DNA from 3 places in the Paenibacillus sp. FSL F4-0236 genome. Region 1 is predicted to be linked to each of the others. Evidence: riboswitches for the same ligand, from Rfam matches in the RefSeq annotation. Region 1 holds a riboswitch; each other region holds the start of a gene.
What was found. Region 1 has a riboswitch for cobalamin ahead of metE (5-methyltetrahydropteroyltriglutamate--homocysteine S-methyltransferase). Riboswitches for the same ligand answer to the same signal wherever they lie in the genome.

Region 1 (2,271 bases):
TTCAGCAGCTTCAAAGTAAGTCTGCAGAATAATATTTAATCCAGGCACGGATTCAGCAATTTCTGTGTAAATCGAGTGAAGTAAGGATAATTCTGATTCATTTATTCCTGTAACAATCGCTGGTTCATCAATTTGTACCCAGCTTACTCCTTCTTGCTTCAGTTCCTGCAACAGCTGAACGTAAACCGGAAGAAACCGAGCAGCAATCTTCGCAATATCCGCAGATGCAAATCCTTTTGACAACTTAAGGAATGTATAAAGGCCTAAAACCACAGGTTTACCCTCAATTCCCGCTTGGGACTTGGCAAAACGATAAGCAGCCAGTGGTTTATTCTCGGTCAGACGCGGCGTTTGTGCACCGATCTCTGGAACGATGTAATGATAGTTCGTATTGAACCATTTAGTCATCTCGCAAGCGGTAGCCTCAGCATTTCCTCTAGCCATCGCAAAATAAAGATCAAGCCCAATATCGCCACCATCATACGCATAACGTGGAGGTACGATCCCGAACATTACAGCTGTATCTAGCACATGATCGTAGAACGTAAAATCATTTACCGGAATTAAATCAATTCCTGCCTCCTGCTGAGTCTTCAAATGCTGAAGCTGAATTCCTGTCATTTCAGTACGGAACGCTTCCTCATTTATTTTTCCCGCCCAGAAGGCTTCCAACGTTTTCTTCCACTCGCGGTTTTTTCCGATTCTTGGATAGCCAAGATTGCTTACTTTTACTTTGTTCGTCACTTTGCAGCTCCCCTTCTCCATCTTCTTATTTTGGACTCGATATCACTTGCATTCCTTTAAAAAAGAGCGCCCTTCCCTAAAAAAGTCAAAGGGAAAGACGCCCATAATATACCTATGGTTAACGTCTAACACCTTCCTATCCTCCGTAGGTGAAGCAGTGCTGTTGAAACAGGCAGGTCTCCTGGCTAGCGGTGTCAGCATCCTTAGCAGTCTTCCCAGCAGTAGTAAATTGCCAGTGACATATGTTGCTATGGACTCTTCCGTTACAGTGGCGGGACCGCATCGGCTTCAAACCGAATTTCCCTATTAAGCCTACCGAATTACTAATTTCCGGCAAGCACCTGTCTCCGATATTGTCAAGCTAAAACGCCTTCGGTGTCCTTATACGGACGGTAGGCGTTTATGCGAGAATTATAAGAAAGTATTTCGTGATACTTATACTTTCTTATCATCCATAAGCTAAAACGCCTTCAGCGTCCTTTTAAGGACGGTAAGCGTTTATGCGAGAATTATAAGGATAAAGTGAGTGTCTTAAATCTGATGTCATCATACGTGAAAGCCCCCGTCATCTGCAATAGATTACGGGGGCTTTTGTTATATCGATTCCTTATAACGGATTTAGAAAAACACGAAATATACTACTGCAGCAAGTACTATGCGATATATAGCAAATGGTAAAAGCTTAATCCGGTTGATCAATTTCAAGAAGAAACGCATCGATAATAGTGCAAATACAAAGGCACTGATAAAGCCTGCAATGAAGAACGGCAGGGCATCGATGGTGAAATATTGCCAGTTCTTCATCAGTGAGAGTAAACTGGCGCCTGCCATGATTGGAACAGCCATAATAAACGTGAAATCAGCAGCAGCGCGATGACTCATACCCAGAAGAACACCACCAGAAATCGTCGACCCGGAACGAGAAAATCCCGGCCACAAGGAGAAGCACTGGACCAGACCAACACCTAGCGCCTGCTTATATGTAATCTGATCGACACTCTCCGTTTGAATCTTCTTTGGTCCGAATAGATCCGCAATAATCATTAATACAGCACCGACTACTAGACCGATTAACACGGTGGATGTAGAGAATAAATGCTCGTCAATATAATCATTAAACAGAACCCCCAGCACGCCTGCTGGCACTAAACCTACAAGCACCTGTGTAAGCTTCAGGTGGCCGCCTTTTTCAAGCTGTGGTTGTTGCTCGGTTACAGGATCCAACTGCTTGCGGCTGAAGTGCTTTAAGCCCAGCAATTCAATGAACCTATTTCTAAAAATAACTACAACTGCTAATATTGACCCCAGCTGTATAACCACTTTGAACGTATTGGCCGTATATTGCCCAAATAACTCTGTCGATTTTAACCACATATCATCAACAATAATCATATGACCTGTGGAGGATACCGGAGCAAATTCAGTCAATCCTTCAACAATTCCCAAAATAATAGCTTTAATAATCGTTAATAGCTCCATTTGTTCTCCTCCTTTTAATCATAACTTTTATCTATAAGTCCTTCTCGG
Region 2 (2,271 bases), 4.3 Mb from region 1:
AGAGCTTCCGTTAGGAGAAAGAGGCAGTGTACCGTCAGCAAAGACATATAATGAAGTGAAAAATTCCCCGGAGTATAAGAAACAAAGAGAGGCTCTGCGCCTGCAAGGCATAATTCCTTTGGATGACATCGCAGATCTATCTCATTTAAGAGATGAGGACTGTCTTGTATACGACTCGGAAGAAGATGCAGCGGGTATTTTTATAGAGGAACTTGGGTATTGGAACGATGAGATTCGCAAGCATTTTCGGAGTCCATATGTGTACCGGATTTCACCGAATTGGGGCGGCTTCTCTGTATCCCCTAAGCTAAAAGATACTCTACCGGGATCATATAACGCCTCACTCAAGTGTTGTCGGGAGTTATTTAGGCTTATGACAGATTATGGGGTATCTGGTGCCGAGTTTGAGCTTTATACATGCTGGGCTGAGGAAGAAGGGCTCCCACGTAATAAAAAGTATGATCGAATCTTTGATTTGGCCTCTTTGTCACTGGAGGATGGTTTTGAGTTGAGAGAAAAAGAGTATATTGTGGTTAAAATGATTTGATATTCAATAGGATTATCGCTAACTACTCGTTATACAAAAAACAAATATTGCATGACAAAAGCATATATATTAGATATGATGAAGCATGGAAAAATTAATATTAGCAATAGGTGCCAATTATGAATGTTTCGGAAATACAATCATAGATTGGTTAAATGGAAAGCGGGTGTGAATCCCGCACGGTCCCGCCGCTGTGAAAGAGGAGTCCTTGCAAGGTACCACTGGGAAACTGGGAAGGTAGCAAGGGTGATGATACTTGAGCCAGAATATCTGCCTATTTCTGATACACCGTTAAACTCTACGAGCGATAGAGAGGTGTTTGATATAGTATATGCCTGCTATTGTTGCGGTTCACTATCTTAAACCTCTTGACGTTATGTTGAGTGGTTTTTTTGTAGTGCTATGAAAGTTTATTCTGTTTTTTAACATAGGAAGAGAAGGGAAGGGTTATGGAAACATGAAGAAAAATAAGTTTTTAGCTTGGTTACTTATTGTAGCAGTATTTATCACGACGTTCTCTACAAGTGTAATCCCGGCTCATGCGAATGAAGCAATTGCCGATAGTGCAGTTGTAACAACAGAGGTTGATCAAGCTCTAGTAGAGCAGATTAATGCGCTAGTACAAGAGCCAGATACAGAGAAGCCTACGATTTCAATAGAAGGTATACAAGATAAACAGGAAGTATCCAGTAAAGATGTAAGCTTCAAAGTAGTGGTTACAGACAATGTCTATAAAGACATTATTCCAGTAGTAAAGCTGAACCAAGTCGTTCTGTCAGCTACTAATGGTGAGTACAAAGCATCTCTAAACCCAGGTAGTAACGTAATCGCAGTAACAGCTATAGATGGCGCAGGAAACAAAGCAGATAATGTAACCTATCAGGTTACTTATAAAATCACTGCTAAAGAACAGTTAGATAAAAGCTTGGCCTACATCGTTAACACCGTAAAGAATCCTTCATTTGGAACAGGTAGCGGAGAATGGTCGATTCTTTCTCTAGCACGTGCGAACTACAAAGTACCTAACGGTTATTACAATCTCTATTACAACAATGTAGCTACGCGAATAGCAACGATAATTAAGGATGGAAAACTCGACGCTAGTAAAAGCACAGAGAATTCCAGAGCCATTCTAGGACTTACCTCTATCGGAAAAGATATCACGAATGTTGCAGGTCATGATCTAAGAAATGCACTCGCTGATTATCAATATATTCAGAAGCAAGGGAACAACGGTCCCATATTTGCTCTGATTGCACTAGATAGTCATAACTACGAGATTCCAGTATTATTCCCTGATCCTGATGAGAAGGGAGTTATATATCAAAGCACAAGAGAAAACCTGGTTCAGTACATCTTAGATAGAGAAGTTAAAAAAGGTGCAGCAGATGCCGGGGGCTGGGCTTTAGGTGTAACCAAAGCCGACGTCGATATGACCGGGATGGCGATGCAAGCACTTGCGCCTTATTACGCAAAGGATCCTAATGTAAAAGCTGCCGTGGATCGGGCGATTGCATGGTTATCGAGTGTACAAAATGCTCAAGGCGGATTTACAAGCTGGGGAAGCACAAGCAGTGAGAGCATTGCACAGGTTGTTGTTGCCTTAACTGGCGTAGGCGTAGATCCGCACAGTGACCCTAGGTTTATTAAAGAAGGAAATTCACTTATAGATGCTTTACTTAGCTTCTCTGGGCCGGATGGTGGCTTCAAGCATATTCTCACCG
Region 3 (2,271 bases), 4.6 Mb from region 1:
TGCCCTTCCCGGAGCAATGATTACGCCCAAAACGGTCACCGAGCACTCGGGTGCGGCAGCCCATTGTAGCAAATTCCGTATCAGGATCACTTGGATCATAATACTGCAAGTTGAGCGGAGCGTCCAGATTAGCGAAGTTTGGATATAGTCTGCGTGCAGAACAATCCGCCGCTTTTAGGAACAATTCATAGTTAGGATCGCCTTGCTGTTGATTGACTCCTTGCTTGCATTTGAAGATTTGAATCGGGAACACAGGTGTTTCTCCGCTGCCAAGTCCGTTCATCGTTGCTGTTAGCAGGGAGCTGATCACAAGCTGACCTTCTGGTGAAGTACAAGTACCATAATTGATGCTGGTAAACGGAATTTGCCCACCGGATCGGCTGGACATGGTATTGAGATTATGTACCATACTTTCAGCCGCTTGCAGGGTTTCGATTTCGGTTTCCTTTAGTGCAAAACGGAACGCTTTTGGATATAACTCCGCCAGATCGGTCCGGCTCATTGTAATCTCGCCCAAAGATTGATTAGCTTGTCCCTCATCAAAATAATCCAGACCCTTGCGGAACAGCTTAGCGAAGGATTTGGTTACATAAGGTGCCAGATCATTGTCGAGCTTATTGGCGGATACGCCGCCATATTGAGCATTTTGCTGGGATTGAAAAATAATTGCTACCAGTGACATAGCTGTCATTATGGAGTTCGGAGGACGAACACTGCCGTTGCCGGTGTTGAAGCCTTCGCGGAGAAGCTTATCAAACGGGATAAAAATGCAGTTAGTCGTTCCGATTGCGTATTGATCCAGATCATGCACATAGACGACATTGTCATCAATGGCTTGCACTAGCTGCGGCGGCATCGTAAAGTTGCGGGCGTACCATTTTGAATATTCACTGCCGAACTTGCTCATTTTACCGGAGAAACTCTCTCCGTTCAAATTGGCATTCTCGCGCAGCAGGTCCAAATCCCGGCTGTCGATAATATCGCGTCCTAAATCAATGAGCTCTTCTAAAAGAACTTCTCGTGCATTTGTTGTACCGTTAAATTGTCTCTCCAACAACGTCATTGTATAGCTCTCCTCTCAGTCTATCGTCCTATCATTAAGAAGTGGGGCCGCATAAGCGGCCGTATATTCATTGTGATCTCATAAAAAAAGCATCCTCTAGCGAGGATGGCAGAAAATGCCCGATGCGTTATGTAAATATCCACACAGATATTTGTAGTGGCCTCTAAGAAGATGACCGCATGCGGACACCGTTCCTGTTCCTCGCAGGCACTCATAGTTGGTGTCGTCGAAACAGGCAGGTCTCCTGGCTTCCGTAGGACCTCTCAGCGCCTTCCCAAGGGGGCTCTTACCCCTCAGTGGCTTCTGCCAGGAGATCTGCCCATCTTAAGCTTCTAAAAGCTTGTAAGGGGCATCCGGTTACAGTGGCGGGACCGCAGCGGATTTTCACCGTACTTCCCTATTAAGCTCTAATTCCGATAAAGGATCAAAGCGCCTGTCTCCACTATATTTTGTTGTCGTTAGATAAAAATAACCCAAGATGTTGTGTTTGTAAACAGTTTTTTAGAAAACCCGCGCGGGGAGCGGGTTCTTCAAAAGTACTCCACAAATGATCCACAGGCTGTCCATAAGTAATCCACAATTGATCCACAGGCATATAAAAAATGATTCATAAATTTTCCGAAAAGATGCCACAAAGAGTCCATAAATGTAGTGCAGATGACCCTAGAATTCATGTTAGAAAAAATACTTGTGGCGAAAGTCATATTTCGGAGAATTTTGGGGAAAGAAGAAGGGGCATAATAAAGCTGAGATCATTTGTGGGAGAGCGGTGGAGTTGTTACAATAGAAGGAGACACATACTTTAAAATTCCGAGGAGGTATTCTCATGCCTATTGCTGAAGTAACCGTTATTCCGATTGGAACAGGTAGTACGAGCCTTAGCAGCTATGTTGCGGATATGCAGCGAGTGCTGAAGACGGTAGAAGGGATTACTTATGAGCTTACATCCATGGGTACAATCATCGAAGGGCCTCTTCAGCGTATTTTTGCTGCAGTCGAAGCGCTGCACGAGTCTCCTTTTGCCGCAGGTGCAGAGCGTGTCTCTACCTCACTTAAAATAGACGACCGCCGCGATAAACCCTCCACTAGCCGTGGAAAGCTGGAGTCTGTGGAGCGTAAACTACAGGTGGAATAGCAGTTTGGGAGAGTAGGGAAATAGGGAGAAATAGGCTTGCGTTTCTGGCTGAAAGTTGTATAATATTTTTTGT

Region 2: another riboswitch for cobalamin. It lies ahead of NSQ29_RS23535 (S-layer homology domain-containing protein); the one in region 1 lies ahead of metE (5-methyltetrahydropteroyltriglutamate--homocysteine S-methyltransferase).
Region 3: another riboswitch for cobalamin. It lies ahead of NSQ29_RS25030 (anaerobic ribonucleoside triphosphate reductase); the one in region 1 lies ahead of metE (5-methyltetrahydropteroyltriglutamate--homocysteine S-methyltransferase).

Annotation. Positions count from the first base shown of each region.
Region 1 is NZ_JBBOBK010000001.1:975,770-978,040, reverse strand. Features, by position in the region: gene metE (5-methyltetrahydropteroyltriglutamate--homocysteine S-methyltransferase) at 1-765, opposite strand, end outside; cobalamin riboswitch at 899-1,104, opposite strand; gene NSQ29_RS04410 (undecaprenyl-diphosphate phosphatase) at 1,363-2,223, opposite strand.
Region 2 is NZ_JBBOBK010000001.1:5,251,575-5,253,845, reverse strand. Features, by position in the region: gene NSQ29_RS23540 (hypothetical protein) at 1-547, shown strand, start outside; cobalamin riboswitch at 639-839, shown strand; gene NSQ29_RS23535 (S-layer homology domain-containing protein) at 1,005-2,271, shown strand, end outside.
Region 3 is NZ_JBBOBK010000001.1:5,597,725-5,599,995, reverse strand. Features, by position in the region: gene NSQ29_RS25030 (anaerobic ribonucleoside triphosphate reductase) at 1-1,063, opposite strand, end outside; cobalamin riboswitch at 1,281-1,515, opposite strand; gene NSQ29_RS25025 (MTH1187 family thiamine-binding protein) at 1,890-2,198, shown strand.